Regions from separate parts of the Bacillus sp. ISL-39 genome, predicted to be linked through region 1. Evidence: a T-box and tRNA genes for the amino acid it is inferred to sense, from the RefSeq annotation. Region 1 holds a T-box; the other holds one or more tRNA genes.

The links. A T-box is a leader RNA that pairs with one kind of tRNA and senses whether it is charged. The one in region 1 lies ahead of leuS (leucine--tRNA ligase), so its partner is inferred to be a tRNA-Leu.
Region 2: it has a tRNA-Leu gene. The T-box ahead of leuS (leucine--tRNA ligase) is inferred to sense a tRNA for this amino acid. The anticodon was not compared.

Annotation. Positions count from the first base shown of each region.
Region 1 covers NZ_JAGGQM010000011.1:37,357-48,895, forward strand. The annotation lists gene glcD (glycolate oxidase subunit GlcD) at 1-135, shown strand, start outside; gene J7E37_RS10635 ((Fe-S)-binding protein) at 132-1,463, shown strand; T-box leader at 1,635-1,853, shown strand; gene leuS (leucine--tRNA ligase) at 1,934-4,348, shown strand; gene J7E37_RS10645 (rhodanese-like domain-containing protein) at 4,523-4,834, shown strand; gene J7E37_RS10650 (sporulation protein Cse60) at 4,892-5,077, shown strand; gene J7E37_RS10655 (hypothetical protein) at 5,143-5,280, shown strand; gene J7E37_RS10660 (BaiN/RdsA family NAD(P)/FAD-dependent oxidoreductase) at 5,446-6,711, opposite strand; gene J7E37_RS10665 (putative polysaccharide biosynthesis protein) at 7,054-8,682, shown strand; gene J7E37_RS10670 (hypothetical protein) at 8,881-9,087, opposite strand; gene J7E37_RS10675 (hypothetical protein) at 9,261-9,521, opposite strand; gene J7E37_RS10680 (pseudouridine synthase) at 9,625-10,341, shown strand; gene J7E37_RS10685 (DeoR family transcriptional regulator) at 10,539-10,760, opposite strand; gene pepV (dipeptidase PepV) at 11,233-11,539, shown strand, end outside.
Region 2 covers NZ_JAGGQM010000031.1:1-11,539, reverse strand. The annotation lists gene J7E37_RS20105 (C39 family peptidase) at 51-851, shown strand; gene yhbH (sporulation protein YhbH) at 939-2,108, opposite strand; gene J7E37_RS20095 (hypothetical protein) at 2,408-2,590, opposite strand; gene J7E37_RS20090 (PrkA family serine protein kinase) at 2,673-4,568, opposite strand; gene nfsA (oxygen-insensitive NADPH nitroreductase) at 4,906-5,655, opposite strand; gene trmL (tRNA (uridine(34)/cytosine(34)/5-carboxymethylaminomethyluridine(34)-2'-O)-methyltransferase TrmL) at 5,787-6,266, opposite strand; gene J7E37_RS20075 (amidase domain-containing protein) at 6,357-7,250, opposite strand; gene queG (tRNA epoxyqueuosine(34) reductase QueG) at 7,340-8,497, opposite strand; gene J7E37_RS20065 (B3/B4 domain-containing protein) at 8,603-9,271, shown strand; tRNA gene J7E37_RS20060 (tRNA-Gly) at 9,659-9,732, opposite strand; tRNA gene J7E37_RS20055 (tRNA-Leu) at 9,785-9,869, opposite strand; tRNA gene J7E37_RS20050 (tRNA-Cys) at 9,912-9,986, opposite strand; tRNA gene J7E37_RS20045 (tRNA-Gly) at 9,996-10,070, opposite strand; tRNA gene J7E37_RS20040 (tRNA-Gln) at 10,077-10,151, opposite strand; tRNA gene J7E37_RS20035 (tRNA-His) at 10,192-10,267, opposite strand; tRNA gene J7E37_RS20030 (tRNA-Trp) at 10,279-10,352, opposite strand; tRNA gene J7E37_RS20025 (tRNA-Tyr) at 10,361-10,445, opposite strand; tRNA gene J7E37_RS20020 (tRNA-Phe) at 10,516-10,591, opposite strand; tRNA gene J7E37_RS20015 (tRNA-Asp) at 10,620-10,695, opposite strand; tRNA gene J7E37_RS20010 (tRNA-Met) at 10,699-10,772, opposite strand; tRNA gene J7E37_RS20005 (tRNA-Val) at 10,814-10,889, opposite strand; tRNA gene J7E37_RS20000 (tRNA-Glu) at 10,948-11,022, opposite strand; tRNA gene J7E37_RS19995 (tRNA-Ser) at 11,039-11,130, opposite strand; tRNA gene J7E37_RS19990 (tRNA-Asn) at 11,135-11,209, opposite strand; rRNA gene rrf (5S ribosomal RNA) at 11,277-11,392, opposite strand.

The sequences.
Region 1 (11,539 bases):
CTAGAGTTGAAATTGGGCAAAGAAGGAGTTGCGGCTATGAAAGCTGTGAAAATGGCCCTTGATCCCAACAACATCATGAATCCTGGTAAGGTTTTCGCGAAGGACAGCAGGAAACGGGTGGTGGTTTCAAAATGACAACGATCCAGGAACAGCAGAGAATCCAGACAGAATTCCAGGAAAAGATGGACCAGGACGAACTATTGAACTGCATGCGCTGCGGTTTCTGCCTGCCTACCTGTCCTACCTATATCGAATCGGGCTATCAGGAATCACATTCACCACGCGGGCGGATTGCTTTAATGAAGGCGGTCGTCGATGGGATTATTGAACCGGATGAGGATTTTGAACGATCACTGGACCTTTGCCTTGGCTGCCGTGCATGTGAGCCTGTCTGCCCATCCGGGGTGAATTATGGACACCTTCTCGAAGATGCCCGTGATATTGTCAATCAAAACAAGAAGTTTTCAATGCCCGTAAAAGTGGTCAGGAATGCAGTCTTCAAAGGGCTTTTTCCGCATCAGGAACGCATGAGGGGGCTGACAGGACTTATTGGATTCTATCAACGTTCTGGCCTGCAAAAAATGGCGCGCGGCACAGGTGTGATGAAGCTGTTCCCTGAATCGCTCGCCACTATGGAGAAAGTCCTTCCAAAGGTACCGACAATGAAGGAGCTGAAAAATCGGCCTGTGCATCTTGAACCAATCGGGACAAAGACTCATAAGGTTGCATTCTTCAGCGGCTGCCTGATGGATACCATGTTCCTGGAAACTAACAATGCGACGATGAAGCTTTTGCAGCTCGCTGGCTGTGAAATAGTCATCCCGAAGGAGCAGGCCTGCTGCGGAGCTCTTCATGGTCATAGTGGTGAAAAAGAAGATGCCAAATCACTTGCTCGCCGCAATATTAAAGCCTTCGAAGAGACCGGGGTCAATTATATCATCACCAATGCAGGGGGATGTGGTGCCTTCCTGGTTGATTATGACCACTTGCTTAAGGACGATCCAGAATGGAGGCTCAGGGCCCAGGGATTTGCCGGTAAAATCAAGGATATCTCACAAATTTTGGTCGAAGTGGGCTTTCATGAAAAAGTGAACCTGGAGCTGCCGCATCAAATCATTACGTATCAGGATTCATGCCATCTGCGCAATGTAATGAAAACAGCTTCAGCACCGAGGACGTTGCTGCAGTCGATCAAAGGAAGCGAATATCGTGAAATGCAAAATGCTGACCGTTGCTGTGGTTCAGCAGGAATCTACAATATAGTTGAGAGTGAGATGTCCATGCAACTCCTTGATTCCAAAATGGTTGAGGCAAAGGTCACCCATGCAACGACGATTGTAACGGCTAATCCAGGCTGTCTTCTTCAAATGAAGCTCGGGATTGAGCGGGAAGGACTTTCTGGCAAAATAAGAGGCGTGCATATTGTCGACCTCCTAATGGAAGCGGCACTAACGGATCAGTAAAGATCGATGGCCCATCTGAATTTACAGATGGGCTTCTTATCTGTCCATGCTGGGTTATGTAAAAGCCTGCACCAGCAGGTAAAACAAGCATATACTACTCACTACCATCAAATATTCCATCCCCGCTTGCATATGGGAGGGAATTTTATTACAATATCTCTATATTCATAACGAAAGACTTCGACAAGGAGTAGTAGTGGTGTAAAACCTGTACTAGAGAACTGGCGGTTGGTGCAAGCCAGACGGGTCCATCATGAACTCGCCTTTGAGTCGCAGACGTGAACATAAGTAGCGTTTGCCGTTTTCCGCGTTAAGGATTGAATGAAGCGAGTGTTGCACACTAATTTGGGTGGTACCGCGGGAGATTATACATAGCCTCTCGTCCCTTTTACAGGGACGGGAGTTTTTTATTTTTTTAAAGAAAATCCCATCCGTAAAATAAATAGAACCTAAACAGGAGGACAAAAACGATGAGTTTTAACCATCAGGAAATCGAAAAAAAATGGCAATCGCATTGGGAACAGAACAAAACGTTCAAAACAACCGAAGATAAAGGGAAAGAGAAGTTCTACGCGCTTGATATGTTCCCGTATCCATCTGGTGCCGGCCTTCACGTTGGACACCCGGAAGGTTACACAGCGACTGACATCCTTTCACGCTTGAAAAGGATGCAGGGCTTCAACGTCCTTCATCCAATGGGCTGGGATGCGTTTGGCCTTCCTGCAGAACAGTATGCGCTTGATACGGGAAATGACCCGGCTGAATTCACGGAGCAGAATATCAATACGTTCCGCCGCCAGATCAAGGCATTAGGTTTTTCATACGATTGGGATCGCGAAGTCAACACGACGGATCCTGAATACTACAAATGGACGCAATGGATTTTCCTTAAGCTTTATGAAAAAGGCCTTGCCTACATTGATGAAGTAGCAGTTAACTGGTGCCCTGCGCTAGGAACTGTTTTAGCGAACGAAGAAGTAATCGACGGAAAAAGTGAGCGCGGAGGCCACCCGGTAGAGCGCCGTCCGATGAGGCAGTGGATGCTTAAAATCACTGCTTATGCGGACCGCCTGCTTGAGGATCTGGATTTGCTTGATTGGCCCGAAAGCCTGAAGGATATGCAGCGCAACTGGATCGGCCGTTCAGAAGGTGCAGAAGTCACTTTCAACATCGAAGGACATGAAGGAACTTTCACTGTGTTCACAACTCGTCCTGATACACTTTTCGGCGCAACTTATGCGGTCCTTGCACCAGAACATCAGCTTGTTGATAAAATCACGACAGCTGACCAGAAGGCTGCAGTCGAAAAATATATCGATGAAATCAAGAGCAAAAGCGACCTTGAGCGTACGGACCTTGCGAAGGACAAAACGGGCGTCTTCACTGGCGCTTACGCAATCAACCCAGCGAACGGCGAAAAAATGCCAATCTGGATCGCTGACTATGTTCTTGCTTCATATGGTACAGGGGCAATCATGGCAGTACCAGGGCATGATGAGCGCGACTATGAGTTTGCCAAAAAATTCGATTTGGAAATCAAGGAAGTCGTTGCCGGCGGAAATATCGAAAAAGAAGCTTACACTGGCGATGGCGAGCACATCAACTCTGAATTCCTTAACGGCTTGAACAAAGAAGAGGGCATCAGCAAGATGATTGAATGGCTTGAGGAAAAAGGCATTGGTACGAAAAAGGTCACTTACCGCCTTCGTGACTGGCTGTTCAGCCGCCAGCGCTACTGGGGCGAGCCGATTCCAATCATCCACTGGGAAGATGGAACGATGTCCGCTGTACCTGAAGACCAACTGCCGCTGATCTTGCCAAAAACAACTGAAATCAAACCATCAGGCACAGGTGAATCCCCACTTGCCAATATTGATGACTGGGTGAACGTTGTTGACCCTGAAACAGGCAAAAAAGGCCGCAGGGAAACGAACACAATGCCGCAATGGGCTGGCAGCTGCTGGTACTATCTGCGCTATATCGATCCGAAGAACAACCAGGCACTTGCCGATGAGGAAAAATTAAAGCAGTGGCTTCCGGTTGATATCTATATCGGTGGAGCGGAGCACGCCGTATTGCACCTGCTTTACGCTCGTTTCTGGCACAAGGTCCTTTACGATGTGGGAGTTGTCCACACGAAGGAGCCTTTCCAAAAGCTTTTCAACCAGGGAATGATTCTTGGTGAAAATAATGAAAAGATGAGCAAATCAAAAGGAAATGTCGTCAACCCGGATGAAATTGTTGAAAGCCACGGTGCGGATACGCTTCGTCTTTATGAAATGTTCATGGGGCCGCTTGAAGCATCCATCGCCTGGTCTACAAATGGACTGGATGGATCACGACGCTTCCTTGACCGCATCTGGCGCCTGTTTGTCAATGAAAACGGCAGCTTGAGTGAGAAAATCAAGGATGTTGAAAACACGAACCTTGAGAAGGTCTACCATCAGACTGTTAAAAAGGTGACGGAAGATTATGAGGGGCTTCGTTTCAATACAGCGATTTCTCAAATGATGGTCTTCATCAATGAAGCATATAAAGCCGAAGAACTTCCAAAAGCATACGTTGAAGGCTTTGTAAAAATGCTGGCGCCGATTACACCGCATATCGCAGAAGAGCTTTGGGCTAAGCTTGGCCACAGTGAGTCAATCACATATGCAGCATGGCCAGCATATGATGAAGCCAAGCTAGTCGACGACGAAGTAGAAATCGTTGTCCAGGTAAACGGTAAAATCAAAGCGAAAATGATGGTACCGGCAGACGCGAACAGAGAAACACTAGAGCAGATCGCGATGGGCGACGATACCGTGAAAGAACAAATCGACGGTAAAACAGTTCGTAAAGTGATTGCTGTACCAGGAAAGCTTGTCAATATTGTTGCAAATTAATATGCACACGCAAAGGATCGCAATGGCGGTCCTTTGTTTTAATATGAACATACCCCATGTGGTTTTTTCTTTGTATTATTAAAAGAGTTTTTATATAATAAATAGGGGAAAATACATTAAGGTATGTAATCCTTTTTTTAGGATAATCTTACTGAAAAAATGGAGGAAACGATGATGAATAAAGTTGAAAACATTACTCCTGAAGAACTTCAAAAGAAACTGGAAGCTGGAGAAAAGCTGGAAATGGTTGATGTACGCGAACAAGATGAAGTTGAATCTGGCATGATCCCGGGAGCTAAGCACGTGCCAATGGGCGAAATCCCTGAAAGACTGAACGAATTTGACAAGGACAAGGAATACATCTTCATCTGCCGTTCAAGCGCACGCAGCGGCAACGTCTGCCACTACATGAACGAACAAGGCTTCAAAGTCCGCAACATGGTTGGCGGCATGATGAGCTGGGGCGGAGAAACTAAGCGTCCATAATTATAAAATTCTGAAAATCTGGCCAGAATGGATGTTAAAAAGGAAGGACGACTTACCTTGATCCAGGTCAGAGTATTTGATCATGAACATGAAAAAGATTTAGAACAGGATATGAACCGCTTTCTGGAGAAGCTTGATGAGAAAAAGCTCCTGGACATTAAATACAATGTCGCGGTCATACCAGAAGAAGAGGACGAAGAACAGATCTACTGTTTTTCAGCCATGGTTGTGTACAGAGCCTGAGTCACTTCACTCAGGCTCTGTTTTGTTTAGGGTAAGGGTCAGAAACAGGTGGAAGATGAGCAAAAGTGGCGGGCATCAAAGGCAGATGGACAGAAATAGATGGAAAACGAGAGAAAATGTCCATCATCAGGGCGATGACGGACAGAAACTGCCGTGAAAAGAGCAAAAGTGTCCGTCATCAAAGGCATGACGGACAGAAATAGATGGAAAACGAGAGAAAATGTCCATCATCAGGGCGATGACGGACAGAAACTGTCATGAAAAGAGCAAAAGTGTCCGTCATCAAAGGCATGACGGACAAAAACCAGCGGAAAAAACGCAAAAGTGTCCGTCATAAAATTATGACGGACATTGATTCATCCACACTATTATTGCAGAGCAAACCCTGCGGCATTTGTCCCGGCGAGACGTCCAGTCACAAGAGCGGAGGTAATATTGTAGCCACCCGTATATCCATGGATATCGAGGATTTCTCCGCAAAAATACAGGCCTTCTGCTTTTTTTGACGCCATTGTTTGCGGTTCGACTTCTTTGACGGACACTCCTCCGCCAGTAACGAAAGCCTTATCAAGCGGCAGCGTGCCGTTGACTTTGAATTCGAACTGTTTGACTGACTTGGCAAAACTCCTGATTTTTTCATGGCCCAGCTGTCCGCCCTGCATCGCCGGGTCAATCTCATTCAGCTCAAGCAGGAACAGTAGATACCGTTCTGGCAGGAGACCCTTCAATAAATTCTTCACCGCTTTTTTCGGCTCGGCTTTGATCAGTTTATTGATCTCCTGGAACAATTCTTCCTCTTTCATATCAGGAAGGGCATCCAGGGACATGACGACTTCTTGAAGACTCCATTTTTGCATCGCTTTGACGACGAACTGGCTGCAGCGCAGAACCGCAGGACCGCTGATGCCAAAATGGGTAAAAATCATATCCATTTTGTGAGTGATCAGTGCTTTCCCTTTTGGATTAAGGACGCTGAGTGCGACTCCCCTCAGCGAAAGCCCCTGGAGGACCTTTTCTTTTATAAAAGGTTCAGCAGACGTAAGTGGCACTTCAGTAGGGAATAGTTGCGTGATTGTATGGCCCGCTTTTTCCGCCCACGCATACCCATCACCAGTGGATCCGGTGTGGGGAACTGATTTTCCGCCGACAGCAATGATGACGCTGCCTGCATAAAACACTTCACCATTTTTCAATTCAACAGACTCAGCCTTGCCATCCTTGTAGTGCACATCGGCAACAGGAGTGTTCGTCTTGATTTCTACCTTTAATTCTTTTAGCTTTGATAAAAGGGCATCAACAACAGATTGAGCTTTATCCGTTACCGGGAACATCCGGCCGTGATCCTCTTCTTTCAGCTGGATGCCAAGCCCTTCGAAAAACGAAATGATATCTTCATTGCTAAAAATGGAGAGCGCGCTGTATAAAAAGCGCCCATTTCCGGGTATATGTTTAATGATTTCATCCACTGGCAGCCGATTGGTCACATTGCAGCGGCCCCCGCCAGATATCGCCAGCTTTCGGCCAAGCTTGTCTCCTTTGTCAATCAGCAGCACCTTTGCGCCTTTCTCACCAGCAGCAATCGCGGCCATCAAGCCAGACGGACCGCCGCCAAGGACGATTACATCATAGTTCATTGCTTCACCAACTTTTCGTTTCACTTTTTTTAATCATTTCAACACCTTTATTATTATAATGCAACTCTTCAGTAAAAACATTTCCTTGAAAGATGTCCTTCAAACGAATTCCCTGGCGGAAAACTGGCAGTCGGGCTGGAGAAGGAGTAAACTAGGGAATGCAGGAAATATCTGCAGCGGGGATGCAGGAAATATCTGCAGCGGGGATGCAGGAAATATCTGCAGCGGGGATGCAGGAAATATCTGCATCCATTGATAAATATCATAGTGTCTAATTGTGTTTATGGTAAAATACAAGTTTGTAATCTGTTTTTAACTTATAGATTGAAAAGTAGGGATTTTATGTCATCAAAGCTTTTAAGAGGGACGTTCATACTGACGCTTGGCACGATTTTATCTAAAGTGCTGGGACTGTTTTATATTATCCCTTTTTATGCAATTATCGATAAATACGGGACGGTACTTTATTCATATTCTTATATTCCTTATACGATTTTTATTAGCGTGGCAACAGCGGGCGTGCCACTTGCAGTCTCTAAATTCATTGCTAAGTATAACGCGCTAGGGGAATATGCTGTCGGCAGGAAACTATTTAAGTCTGGTGTAATAGTCATGCTTGCTACAGGATTTGTTTCCTTCTTGATTATGTATTTTACAGCACCCGGCCTTGCGGACATAGTTATTTCCAGCGGTGATGATGAAGATGTTGTCATCAGTGCGCAGGATGCTACAACCGTTATACGTGCTGTCAGTTTTGCCTTGATTGTTGTTCCATTCATGAGCTTGATCAGAGGTTTCTTCCAGGGGCATCAATCGATGGGGCCATCTGCTGTATCGCAGGTTGTTGAGCAGATCGTCAGGATTGTTTTTTTGCTGTCGGGTGCATATATTGTCCTTTATATCATGAAAGGAAGCATGGTTTCAGCTGTCAGCGTTGCGACCTTTGCTGCTTTCATTGGGGCACTTGGAAGTTTAGGTGTACTTGGCTGGTACTGGTTCAAACGTAAACCTCATCTTGATGAGTTGCTTAAAGAAGACAAGGGGACAATGGATATTTCCTTGAAAGAAATATATAAGGAAATATTAATTTATGCAGCACCGTTTGTTTTTGTTGGAATCGCCAATCCATTATTCCAGTTCGTCGATATGCTGACATTTGAAAGGGCAATGCGTGCTGCTGGCGTAGTACATAAAGAAGCCCAGGCAGCTTTTGGTGTACTGAATTTCCAGACGCATAAATTGGTGATTATCCCAGTTTCATTGGCTACTGCATTTTCTTTAACATTGGTTCCAAGCATTACAAAAGCCTTTACTGATAATGACCGAAAGGGAATGCGGCGCCAGCTGGACCAAACATTCCAGGTACTTATGTATCTGACTGTTCCAGCAGCGTTAGGTATTTCTTTGCTTGCACAGCCAATGTTCACCGTATTCTTTGAAAATGACCCTTTAGGAACTGAAGTGTTAAGAACTTACGCTCCAGTAGCCATTCTATTCGCACTCTTCTCCGTCACCGCTGCCATCCTCCAGGGGATCAATGAGCAGCGATTCACGATTTTGAGTTTGCTGACGGGATTATTGGTGAAGCTATCCTTGAACATCCCGTTGATCAAGCTGCTCGAGACACAAGGAGCTGTCCTTTCGACAGCGTTAGGGTATACAGCGGCAATTATCATTAACATAATTGTCATTAAAAAATATGCCAAATATCCAATGGGCTTTGTGGCAAGAAGAATTAGTTTGATATTGATTTTCTCCGGTTTGATGGCTGGAGTAACGATGGCATTCTATGAAATGCTTGTCCAATTTCTTTCACCGGCTGCAAAGTTCCAGTCGATTGTGCTTATCGGAATCTCAGCACTGGTAGGCGCTGCAGTTTATTTTTACCTTGGATTCCGGACCAAGTTGGTAGACAGGCTATTCGGAGACCGAGTCACCAAATTCAAGCGCAAATTAAGGCTGCCGGTTTAATAGGAAAATGGCCTTCGGTTATGAAGGCCATTTTTAATGGTTAAGGAATTTATAAAAGTTATTGAGTTGTGGATAACTCTCTGAAGTTTTCTTAATCCAGCTCTAGCGCCTAGCCCCTCGAGTCGCTTGTCTAGCTGCGGCTCCTAACTCCTCGAGACGCTTCGTTCCTGCCAATGAAGTCAAAGAACGACTTCACTGTCAGGCCCTCCAGCGCTTGTCGGAGTTGGGCAGTCGCCTCCTCCTTTCGAATTGTCTAGTGTCGCCTCCTAGAAACTCCGAAACTTCAACTCCGCCGGCAGAAGCAAAAAGCGCTTCTTTGTCGGAGTCTCCAGTTTCTGCGTTTCTAAGCAGTCGGCTATACTTTTCGAGTTCGGTCCTGCCAATGAAGTCAAAGAACAACTTCACTGTCAGGCCCTCCGAGGCACACGATGTGCTAGACCCGCCAGCCACAGGATAAGGAAAGCTTCGAAGCGAATCATCGCACGACCGAAAGCGGTAGCTTTTGGGAGGACGTGGCGTCATAGGCGGGCAGCGCTTGTCGGGGCTTAACGAGGCGCTTGCGCTTTTTGTTCTGCAACCTAATAGAACTGCTGGTCGTTATCGCGGATATTGAGGCGGCGTTCAATCCTGTCAACCCTGCGGTCCAGCCGGTCAATCTGGTTGCTCAGTCTTTGAACCTGCCTTTCCAGCCGGTCGAGTCTTTGGTCAAATCCGCCTCCGCCGCCGGGATATCCTCCACCAGGATATCCTCCACCAGGGTAACCACCACCCGGGAAGCCTCCGCCTGGCAGGCCGGGAATAGGGATGTACAAGCCTTGTCCTTGTTGTCTATGGTTCATTCAGGTCATCTCCTCATAATCATGTTAAAGTATGATATTAGTCTATGTAAGGCAGCAAGAAAGGGAATGGGCACCTGCCCATATGAATAAAGGAGGTTCAGCAATGAGAATCGATAAAGTGCTTTCCAACCTTGGATACGGAAGCAGGAAAGACGTGAAGAAACTTTTAAAAGACGGTGATGTAAAAGTAAATAATGCAATTGTCAAAGATGCAAAGCATCATGTGGATCCTGAAAACGATTCGATAACATTAAACGGTGAAGAAATTCATTATAGAGAATTTATTTATTTAATGATGAACAAGCCGCCTGGTGTCATTTCAGCGACAGAGGACAACCATGATGAGACAGTCATCGACCTGCTTGTGATCGAAGACCAGGTATTTGAGCCATTTCCGGTAGGGAGGCTTGATAAGGATACGGAGGGCCTTTTGCTGATCACAAATGATGGACAGCTTTCCCACAGGCTCTTATCGCCAAAAAAACATGTCCCCAAGACATATTTCGCGGTAATTGAGGGTGAGGTGACGGAAGAAGATATCACAGCTTTTAAAAAAGGCGTCACACTCGATGATGGCTATGAAACCAAACCAGGTGAACTTGTTATCTTAAAATCTGGCTTAACGTCTGATATTGAGCTGACGATCACCGAAGGGAAATTCCATCAGGTGAAGCGGATGTTCGAAGCTGTCGGAAAAAGGGTCATTTATCTGAAACGTTTATCGATGGGTCCGCTGAAGCTTGATGAAACGCTGGAGCTCGGCGAATACAGGGAACTTACCGATGAAGAAGTGGAAATGCTGCAAACCTATGAGGTATAAAAAAATCGCCGAGGATCCTCCTCAGGCGATTTCTTTTTTTTTATTATTAGTAAGCATATATTTACTTCGAGACTTGTCCAGCTCCAGCGCCTAGCCCCTCGAGACGCTTCGGTCCTGCCAATGAAGTCAAAGAACGACTTCACTGTCCGGACCTCCAGCGCATGTCGGGGCTGACCAAGGCGCTTGCGCTTTTCGTATTAAGACGACATCTTTACCTTTTTCTGGGTCGTTGTCCATTTACCTCGGCTCGGACTTTTCACTAAGTCGTTATAAGCCAGGACATTCAAATCCCTCTGGATGGTTCGAGGAGTAATTCCGAATTCCTCTACAAGATCTTGAGTTGTGACAGTACCATTCTGACATATATACATGTAGATGGATTTGATGCGGTTTATCATCCGGTTAGTCGAAGGTTTCAAACAACCACTCCCTATCCTTTTTTAAACCCCTTTGTCATATTCCTGCAACCGACTATTGATTGAAGACGAATCCCCAAGTATGTAGTTTTCTTCTTTCCAGACAGCTCCTTTTGAGTCCATTTTAAAAGGCAATCATAAGATGTCTTACCTTTTGGACTATTTTACACTTTAATAATGTAAAATTCCAGATTATTCACTGTTTTTTATAAAAAATTAATAATTAATTAGATAACTGCCTCCCTTCAAATCGTTTATATACTTAACGATATGGTCTTAAACAGGTTAAATATGACAGATGTTTGAAAATTAAGAATAAATCTGAAGTATGACGCTGTTTACGGATTGGGGTTAACAGGAGTAAAATAAAATTCAAGTTTTCAACATAACTTTTGAGGTACAATAATGACATTGCTTGCTTAAGTGTACACCTTAAGGGAAATACATATAGAACTAGATATGGAGGTTTGGAAAAATGACTTCAATCAATTGGACGAAGGAAGTAGAAAAAAGAGAAACAGATTTAATTAAGGATGCTCAGGACCTGCTTAAAATCAAGAGTGTCCTGGACGAGGAAAATGCCACACCTGAAGCACCGCTTGGCGAGGGTGTCAGAGAAGCATTGGATTTCATGCTTCAGCTGGGAGAAAAGGACGGCTTTACAGCTAAAAATGTCGGCAATCTGGCCGGTCACCTTGAATTCGGGCAAGGAGATGAAATCGTCGGAGTCCTCTGCCATGTTGATGTAGTGCCAGAAGGAGACGGCTGGACAAGTGATCCTT
Region 2 (11,539 bases), on a different contig from region 1:
AAATTGTAAGAGATGCCCAGCCTGAAGGAGAAATGTTAGGAGACGATATTTTGAATAAAAAGTTGCTTATTAGAACACTATCCATTGGAGGCATTTTCCTGGCGACCTACCTGGGAGCGGAAAATTTACGATCGATTAAAAATCCAACGGCAGAAACACAAGCTGCAGTTGCACCAAAAATCACCCGAACTGAAGCTCATTCCATAACAAAGACCATTGAAGATAAAAAAATTTTTGGGGATTTCTTCAGTACAGAGGAGAAAGAAATGATTGAAGGGGTTCCGCACATCAGTCAGCTCCCCGAATTACAACGAGGCTGTGAAGTAACCAGCTTAACGATGCTTTTGCAGTATGAAGGAATCGCAGCCGATAAAATGAACCTGGCTGAACAGATACATAAAATACCTTTCCGCGACACAAGTTATGTTCGCAGCAATCCTTATGATGGCTTCGTAGGCGATATCTATACCTTCAGCAAGTCGGGATATGGCGTTTACCACCGTCCTGTAGCAAAACTTGCAGAGAATTACCTGCCTGGAAAAGTCAAGGACATTACTGGCCAATCCGTAAATTCAGTTTATGAACTGATTGACACTGGATCGCCAGTGTGGGTCATTACGAATTCAAGCTTTGCGCCGCTTCCCGAATCGGAATTTACTGTTTGGGAGACAAATACCGGAAATGTGAAGATTACTTACAAAGAACACAGTGTTTTGATTGTCGGCTATGACGAGGAGTACATTTACATAAACGACCCCCTTGCCAGCGAGGGTTATAAGGCCGTCCCACGGACACCATTCGAGAATGCCTGGGTCCAGATGGGCAGCCAGGCGATCGGAATTGAAAAATAATAGATTGTTAATATAGGAGTTTCTATCCAGCGTGAGACGATGAAAAAATAGAAAAATCGGCAGGAGCTCTATCCTGCCGACTTTTTATTAAGCATACATCTTGTTTTCTTCCTGTTTGAAAAAACTTTTCATCGCGTGGAATACATCAGCTTTCTGCTTGAGGATATAGTAACGGAAGTTATCGTCTTTAATGTTTTTATACGCGGACATTAGGGTCGAGTGGCGATTATACTGATTGACTTCTCCATAACCAAACATATTGGAGACCTTCATCAGCTCTTCTACTAATTTTACACAGCGGGCATTGTCGGAGGTCAGGTTATCACCATCTGAAAAATGGAATGGGTAGATGTTAAACTTGCTTGGATTGTATTTCAGATCAATAAGTTCCAGTGCTTTCCGGTAAGCGGATGAACAAATGGTACCTCCGCTTTCTCCTTTTGAGAAAAAATCTTCCTCGGAGACTACCTTTGCTTCTGTATGATGAGCAATAAATTCGATTTCGACTGTTTCATACTTGGAGCGAAGGAAGCGCGTCATCCAGAAGAAGAAGCTCCTCGCCATATATTTTTCCCACAGTCCCATACTGCCGCTCGTATCCATCATGGCAAGAACAACAGCCTTTGAATCGGGCTTCATGACCTCATTCCACGTCTTGAATTTAAGATCTTCCTTGTAGATTGGGTGGAAGGATGGTTTGCCTGTCATGGCATTCCGTTTGTAAGCTGACATCATGGTCCGCTTTTTGTCAATGTTACCCATCAATCCAGTCTTCCTGATATCGTTGAATTCAATATTTTCAACAAGATGCTCCTGTTCTTCCTTCTTTTTGAGGTTCGGAAGCTCCAGCTCTTTAAATAACGCTTCTTCTATTTCCATCATTGATACTTCTGCTTCGTAATAGTCTTCACCGGCCTGGTCTCCTGCGCCTTGCCCTTTCCCCGGACCTTGCTGCTGCCCGGAGCCATCACGCGCGACGACATCACCTACTTTACTGTCTCCATCCCCCTGGCCGACATGCTTATTTTTATCATAGTTATAACGGATTTTGTACTCATCCAGTGACCTTATAGGAATCTTTACGACATCCCTGCCGTTGGACATGATAATATTCTCTTCAGTAATCAAATCAGGCAAATTGCTCTTAATTGCTTCCTGCACCTTTTCCTGATGGCGCTGTTGGTCATCATGTCCTTTGCGGTGGAGGGACCAATCTTCCTGGGAAATCACAAACTGGTGACTGCTTTCATCGGTCATTTTCAACCCCTCCTTTGAAATTTTCATTTTGACAGTAACACAATTCAGCATACCTTCATACAATATCCCGATGGACTTTTCCCTTATGAGAATTGTAATTACTCTATCTTATGCAAGAAGACAAAATAATTTACAAATAATTTTGACAATTAACCTTTTCTCCTACGGGTGGACAAGCCCATTTTAAAGAAGCAACGGCTTAACTTCAGGATTTAAGATGCCGAATCACGCATTGCCATAAGGGATATAACCCTTAAAAGAAGTGCACAAAAAAATAACCTCTGCATGGTCAGCAAAGGTTATTCCTTTTCATTCTCTTTATCAAATTGGATTGGATCCGGTACTTTATCATACTCTTCTTTCAATACTTCGCCTGTACGGCGGTGTTCCATTTGCTTTCCAAGATTTTCGATTTCTTCCTCATTTCGAGCCATGGAACTATTTTTAGGGACATAGTCTTTTGGCAATTCTTTTTTACTCATGTTGATCACCTCTTGCCTGTACTATTCCCGCTATCAGGATTTTATAAACTAAAAGGACCCGCAATCTGCAGGCCCTCACAATCTATCTATTCAACAGGCTTCCGACATACCGCAGCAATTCATTCGCTGAGGTAGAGTTGTATCCATGCTCATCGATCAATCTTGCGACGACATTATTGATTTTCTTCAGCTGCGTCTCATCAGGAGTCTTTGTTGAAGTCGTAATCTTGACGACATCCTTCAAATCAGCAAACAGCTTTTTCTGGATTGCTTCACGCAAGCGGTCATGCGAATTGTAATCAAACCTCTTGCCTTTTCTCGCGTAGGCAGAAATCCTGATTAAAATCTCTTCGCGGAAGGCTTTCTTGGCGTTTTCGGAAATGCCGATCTGTTCTTCGATAGAGCGCATCAGCTTCTCATCAGGATTGATTTCCTCACCAGTCAGCTGATCACGCATCTTCGCCTTATTACAATAAGCTTCAACATTATCAAGGTAATTATCCATAAGGGTTTTAGCTGACTCTTCATAAGAGTAAACGAATGCCTTTTGTACTTCTTTCTTGGCGATATCGTCATACTCCTTCCGGGCAAGAGATATATAGTTCAGGTAGCGCTCCCTTGTTTCAGCCGTAATCGATGGATGCTGGTCAAGACCTTCCTTAAGTGATCTCAGGACGTCTAAAGCATTAATTGTTTTGACTTCTTTCCTGATGATTGTAGAAGAAATACGGTTGATGACATAACGAGGGTCAATTCCGCTCATTCCCTCATCCTGATGCTCTTTTTTCAATTCCTCAACATCAGCTCTGTTGTACCCTTCGACACTTTCTCCATCATAAAGCCTCATCTTCTTGATCAGGTCGATGTCGCCCTTTTTTGGATCCTTAAGGCGCGTAAGAATCGTGAACATCGCAGCCACCCTCAGAGTATGTGGCGCGATATGGACATCATTTACATCACTTTCTCTGATCATCTTGTCATAGATCTTCTCTTCTTCGGTCACTTTTAAGTTATATGGAATCGGCATCACAATGATACGTGAATGCAAGGCTTCATTCTTCTTGTTGGAAATGAAAGAACGGTATTCCGTTTCATTCGTATGCGCGACAATCAATTCATCCGCGCTAATCAATGCGAATCTTCCCGCTTTAAAATTGCCTTCCTGCGTCAGGCTCAGCAAGTGCCAGAGGAATTTCTCATCACACTTAAGCATTTCCTGGAACTCCATCATCCCGCGGTTCGCCTTATTTAATTCCCCATCAAAACGGTAGGCTCGCGGATCGGACTCAGATCCATATTCCGCGATGGTCGAGAAGTCAATGCTACCGGTCAAATCCGCAATATCCTGGGATTTGGGATCAGATGGACTGAATGTGCCGATTCCCGTCCGCTTATCCTCGGAGAAGAAGATTCGCTCTACGATGACATCTTCAATCCTGCCGCCATACTCTTGTTCAAGCCTCATCATATTAAGCGGTGAGAGATTGCCTTCAATTCTGATGCCATACTCATCATAAAAATCCTTGCGCAAATGATGCGGAATCATATGCAGCGGGTCTTCATGCATAGGGCAGCCTTTGATTGCATATATTGCTCCCCTGTCTGTATGCGAATACGCCTCAAGCCCCCTTTTCAGCATGGTGACGAGTGTTGATTTACCTCCACTTACAGGTCCCATCAACAGTAAAATCCTCTTTCTGACATCAAGCCTTTTCGCAGCCGGATGAAAATACTCCTCGACAAGCCTTTCCAGCGCCTCTTCAAGGCCGAATAACTGTGAATTGAAGAAGGAATAGCGCTTCTTGCCTTTCTCTTTTTCAATTCCTGCATCCTTGATCATATTATATACACGCGAATGTGCCGATTGAGCTACCCACGGCTGTTCCTTAACAATTTCAAGATACTCCCTGAACGTCCCTTCCCATTTAAGCTTCTCTTCACCCTGGCGATACATCTCAATCTTTTTTAAAATATCCATATGGACCTCCCCATCTAGCGTTATCAAGAGACGATTAATAAATTCTATGCAGCAAACAATTTGAACATGCGTAAACGTTCTGCAAGGAGGATTGTCCTTTTTTACCTCCTAAAGGAAAAAATAAGCCCATCCTTCACAGTTGCAGCATAATAGGATATAATGATTTCTATATGAACAAAACGATAAAAAGGGAGGCTTACATACATGAAACTAATCCTAATTATAGGCGTAAGTATTGCATTTCTAGCTGCTATTTTCACAGGCGGTTACGATGATAAGCCGGGAGTCAACAAAAAATAAAAAGCTGCCGATTGGCAGCTTTTTTACTTTTCTATGATTATTTTTTATTCAAATTCTGTTTTTCCACAAACTCCTTCATGTACATCCTTGATTTTCGCCCAAGCATTTTTGCCATCTGTTCCGTCCAGGTGTCCTCACGTTTTCCTGCGGTTCTTTCCCGGTAGTATTCTGAAGTAGTGGTATTATAGTCGCGGAGCTGCTTTTCAAACACACCCCTGTCCTGTTGGTACTCATTTTCCATATACACATGCTCGAGAGGCAGACGCGGCTTTACGTCCGTGTCCTGGTCAGGATATCCTACTGCCATGCCAAACAGCGGGATAACATGTTCTGGTGTCTTCAGAACCTCCTTTACTGCCTCGAGATCGTTCCGTATTCCTCCTATATAGCAAATCCCCAGTCCCATGGATTCGGCCGCAATGGCGGCATTCTGGGCTGCCAGAGCCGCATCGATCAAGGCAACCATGAATTTCTCTGTACTCTCAATCGAATCATCAAGATCTGACTCTTCCATCTCTGATATGACCTTATGTCGATGAAGATCTGCACAAAATACAAAAAAATGGCCACTATTCGCCACATAAGCCTGATTACCAGCCAACTCTGCAAGCTTGGTCTTTTTATCCTGATCTGTTATACCGATTATTGAATACGCCTGTATAAAGCTCGAAGTTGATGCTGCCTGAGCACTTTTCACGATTGCTTCAATTTGTTCTCGATCCAGCGGTGTATCCGTAAAACGCCTGATCGAACGATGCTGTAAGAGAGTCTCGATTACCTGGTTCATTTAAATAACAACTCCTTCTGGAATATATATAGCCTGGATAAGTAACATTTTAATTCACTGCAAAGTACCAGTCGTCTTCAAAATCCCAGCTGGCACTTAGGCATGCCAAAAAGGAGACCTGGTCAGGCCTCCTAGTATTTACGCAAGTCTCGATAATCCTGCTGCCTAAGCGCTTCATAAATCAAAATAGCGGCTGTGTTAGACAGATTTAATGAACGGATATTTTCATTCATAGGCAGCCTCAGGCATGTCTCCATATTGTTTTCGATCACATCTTTAGGAAGTCCTGTCGTCTCTCTGCCAAAAATAAAAAAGAAATCCTTTTCGGCTGCACTATAATCAAAATCGGAATGCGCCTTTTTGCCAAATTTGGTCACATAAAAGAATTCTCCGCCCTCGTTCTGTTGATAAAAATCCTCAAGCGAATCATAATAGTGAATCTTCACATGCTCCCAGTAATCCAAACCCGCCCTCTTCAACATCTTGTCATCCGTTGAAAATCCCAACGGCCTGATTAAGTGAAGCTCGGTATCGGTACCAGCACATGTGCGAGCAATATTGCCAGTGTTTGCTGGTATGAGCGGCTGGTATAATACTACATGCAATGCCATGACTTTCACCTCTGTTAAAAACTAAAGCTATTATACCACTTCACTCCTTCTCAGCAAAAGAAATGGCGCCGTACTATTGTCATTAAGCCATCAAATATCGTCGTAATCATCCGTAATCGTAAAAAACTTGTATTTAATATTCGGGGTATAAGCGGTCGAATCCTCATAAGCCCAATATCGCATCCTGCTGTTATACGTATGAGCATTGACTAGCGGCATGCCATCCGCATCGTGTCCCGTAACAATTGTAGTATGGTCGAAACGTCCATCTCCCTCAAAATCATAGCAGATGACATCACCAAGCTTTAGTTTTTCAGCACTGTTTACTTCTCTCCCCCTTAAGCCCAGCTTGGACCCTGGGATGTACCAGCGCATCGCATTGGCTACCGACCAGCTGAAGCTCCAATTATCATTCTGCATCCACCAGCCATTGCTGCGGTTTGGATACCCGCGCATCGGTCCTCCGCCCTGATGCAGGCATTGTGAGATATAGTTGGTACAATCAACCTCGAACTTCTTATATGCAGGGTTGTAGTCATTCCACCATCTTTCTGCATACTGGACGGCCTTCAGCCTGTCGTATCTGAAGCCCTTCCTCTCCTGGTCTCCCTCCTGCTGCGCAAAAGCAGGCAACGCTTCATCGCTGCCGTTAGACTCCCTGATCTCATTCAGCTTTTCATCCTTTACCAGAACACCCTTGTAAAATTCCGCCTGCCTCTTCTCCACTTCCTCCTCCATGTAAAATAGACCCCGCTGCTTAATCAAATACTGAAAATGAACCTCATATAAAATCGAGGCATTCTCCTTATTTTCAAATTTCTCTTCAACCCTGCCATTTGCCTTTGCTTTTACAATTTCAGCAGATCTGCTGGCAAAACTCTGCTTTTTCTGCTCTATACTGGGGCACTCGTGCAATTGATTTCTCGGCATGGAAACACATTGAAGGACACGCTGTTCCAACAGTTCCTGCAGTTGCTCACGCATGTTCATCTCTCCCTTCACCATTCATATTTATGAAGTGTTCCAGGATTTCACGCATAAAAAAAGATGGATTTTCTAAAAATCCATCCTTCTCACAAAGTTATATTCGACTCTGAGTTGCCCTTGAAAAATTCCATTCCCTTGCTGATCTCATTTAATACTTCCTCATCCTTCTCTACAACAGAAGCATGTTTCAATGCGTCCAAAGCGTCACGGCCGCCGATTTTGCCAAGGGCCCATGCTGCTGTTCCCCTGAGCACAGGCCTAGGGTCATCCTTCAACACCATAATCAGCTCTGGTATTGCAGTATCATCCTTATAATGCGCAAGAGCAATGATCGCATTGCGCTGAATAGGCTTCTTGCCCCTCCACGAACCGGATACATGCCCGAACTTTTCTTTAAAATCACGGTTGCTCATGGTCAGTAGAGGTTTCAGGAGCGGCTTCGCAATCTCAGGATCAGGTTCCATTTCTTGATGAAAGTGAAAATCCTTCCCTTTATTCTCGGGACAAACTGTCTGGCAAGTATCACAGCCATATAAGCGGTTACCAAGCTTTTCACGGAACTCGTCTGCCAAAAAGCCCTTAGTCTGAGTCACGAAGGCAATGCATTTTTGCGCATCTAACTGGCCGCCCTGCACGAGAGCTCCTGTCGGACAGATTTCCACACATTTATTGCAGCTGCCACAACGATCCTCCATCGGCGTATCGGGTTCAAATGGAAGATTTGTGATCATCTCACCCAAATAAACATATGATCCAAACTCTGGTGTGATGATGGAACAGTTCTTTCCACTCCAGCCTATCCCCGCCCGTTCGGCAACAGCCCTGTCCACAAGTTCGCCCGTATCGACCATCGACTTAAACCTCGCATCAGGTACCCTCGATACAATGTATTCCTCCAGTTTTTTCAGCCTGTCCCTTAGGACCACGTGGTAATCCGTCCCCCAGGATGCACGGCAGAAGACTCCACGCCGCTCTCCCTTCTTGCTGACAACTTTCGTCTTCATCTTTGAAGGATAAGCTAGTGCAATCGAGATGATTGTCTTAGGACGGTCAAAAATCAGGGAAGGCTCAGTTCTCTTCTCAATATCCTTTTCCTCGAACCCGGATTGATATTGTAATTCCTGCTGCCTGTATAACCTGACCTTCATCTCTTCAAAAGCTGAAGGAGCTGCAAAACCAATTTTATCGATGCCAATCGTTTTGCTGTATTCAATAATATCTTTTTTCAGGCTAGCTGTATCCATTGATGTTTCCTCCTTTCAATTTTGTTATCTATATTGAATTCCTAAATTTAAAAGCAAATTACTTTTATGATAAACTATTTTAAAGCCAATTTGGAGGTGGAATCAATGGAAATTCAAGTTTCCAGTGCATTATGTGATCTTATTCCCGGATTCTCAGTCGGGATTATCGAGTATAAAGAAATACAGGTAGGCGAGTCTCCGCAAATGTTAAAAGGCAGATTGCAGCTTTTCCAGGAGTCAATTTACTTCGACCTTCTGGAAAAAAACGTAACGGATCTTGAAGGCATAAAAGAGTGGCGGTCAATATTCAAAACTACAGGGAAGGACCCAAACCGGTACAGACACTCAGCAGAAGCTCTCTACCGCCGGATCGCAAAGCAGAATTACCTTCAACCCATACATAGTGCGATAGATTTAAATAATTTCTTCTCGCTTGAATATCAAATCCCAATTGGCGTTTATGACAGTGATAAGCTAGTGGGGGATGTAACCATTAAAATTGGAGAAGAAAACGAAGAGTACACTGGTTTAAATGGCAGAGCCAATAACCTGGCAAACCTAATTATCTCTGCTGATGAACAAGGACCATTCGGCAGCCCATTTGTCGATTCAGAAAGGACTGCCGTAACAGAAAAAACTACTAATGCACTGCAGATTGTTTATCTAAGGCCATCATCTTCACCTGAAGGGAAGCAAAAAATGACCGAGTCACTTATGAACATGTTTACCCAAATCCATGGCGGAGCTGGCACATATAAAATTTCGGGATGCTAAGGCATCCTTTTTCTTCTCGCGGAAGATTTAAAGAAATGAAAAGAAAAGGCTTTGCTATCATTCCTTGTAATTTTCAAGTAGGTATGAGCATTCTTAAGCGGAGAAATTCCGGCTATTGTATATGGCGAAAGCTTATGAAGCGGAATAAGCGGAGGTATTCCGGTTAACTGCTATAAATAAGACAAAATACAACGATTTGGATGAAATAAACGGAAAAGTTCCTCTTATTTTTAAGAAAATAAGGGTCATTTCCAATTTAAGCGGATATTTTCCGTTTATTTTTCAAACACTGTGAAACCAACTTTCAGTTTTTAACAAAGACAAAGAAAAGAAAAAACGCAGTATATCGTTTTCTGGAAACGACATACTGCGTTAGTCACGTATGTATGGAGCGGGTGAAGGGAATCGAACCCTCATCATCAGCTTGGAAGGCTGAGGTTTTACCACTAAACTACACCCGCATACATATCTTTATGAAATAAAGAAAACAGGAAATCCTGTTTATAATAAAAGTGGTACCGGTGGTCGGGGTCGAACCGACACTCCAGAAGGAACACGATTTTGAGTCGTGCGCGTCTGCCAATTCCGCCACACCGGCATATTAAAATGTCTTGCTTTCTTGCTGCCACTAATGAGTTAGTGGAGGCGGCAACCGGATTTGAACCGGTGAATAAAGGTTTTGCAGACCTTTGCCTTACCACTTGGCTATGCCGCCATATATTTTTGGAGCGGAAGACGGGATTCGAACCCGCGACCCCAACCTTGGCAAGGTTGTATTCTACCACTGAACTACTTCCGCAAAAAATGGCTGGGCTAGCTGGATTCGAACCAACGCATGTCGCAGTCAAAGTGCGATGCCTTACCGCTTGGCTATAGCCCAATATATTGTATGCTCTTATTATTACATTTGTGAATTATAATGGGGCGACTGATGGGAATCGAACCCACGAATGCCTGAACCACAATCAGGTGCGTTAACCACTTCGCCACAATCGCCATTATAAAATTGGCAGGGGTAGTAGGAATCGAACCCACACCAAAGGTTTTGGAGACCTTCGTTCTACCTTTAAACTATACCCCTATATTAAGTGGTGGAGGGGGACGGATTCGAACCGCCGAACCCTGAGGGAGCGGATTTACAGTCCGCCGCGTTTAGCCACTTCGCTACCCCTCCACTATAACATCTTTTTTGATGTTAAAAAACCCATTTTATCAATTCCCTGAATAGCCAGGTATTGTATATATGGTGGCTCAGGACGGAATCGAACCGCCGACACAAGGATTTTCAGTCCTTTGCTCTACCGACTGAGCTACTGAGCCACTATAACTTTGCCACTTTTAATAAAAATGGCGGTCCCGACCGGGATCGAACCGGCGATCTCCTGCGTGACAGGCAGGCATGTTAACCGCTACACCACGGGACCAGATTGCGGGGGCAGGATTTGAACCTGCGACCTTCGGGTTATGAGCCCGACGAGCTACCGGACTGCTCCACCCCGCGACGGTAATAATTGAAGATTATTTTTACTTCGTAAAAAATCATGGTGGAGGATGACGGGATCGAACCGCCGACCCTCTGCTTGTAAGGCAGATGCTCTCCCAGCTGAGCTAATCCTCCGTAATATGTTCGCTGATACTTTTCAAAGGATAATTTTTTCGCTTAGGCGAAAAAATTCTGGTGACCCCTACGGGATTCGAACCCGTGTTACCGCCGTGAAAGGGCGGTGTCTTAACCGCTTGACCAAGGGGCCAGATATAAAGTTTCTATGGCGGAGAGCAAGGGATTCGAACCCTTGAGACAGCGTTGACCGTCTACACGATTTCCAATCGTGCTCCTTCGACCTCTCGGACAGCTCTCCAAATTGGCTCCGCAGGTAGGATTCGAACCTACGACCGCTCGGTTAACAGCCGAGTGCTCTACCACTGAGCTACTGCGGAATAATGATTATTTCTCCGACTTGGATACGCGATCCACATCTTTGAAGATTGGATGAAAATGCATCCTGCCTGGCGGCGTCCTACTCTCACAGGGGGAAACCCCCAACTACCATCGGCGCTGAGAAGCTTAACTTCCGTGTTCGGTATGGGAACGGGTGTGACCTTCTCGCCATCGCCACCAGACATTTTTTTAAAGACAATATCTATTATACTGTCTTTTATGCATTTTGCAAGAGAAAATTTAAGAAAGTTTTTCACTTAATGAAAAGCTTTTATTCCCTCAAAACTAGATAATGTGTAAGAAGAATTCAAGAGAAACGAGTAATCTAT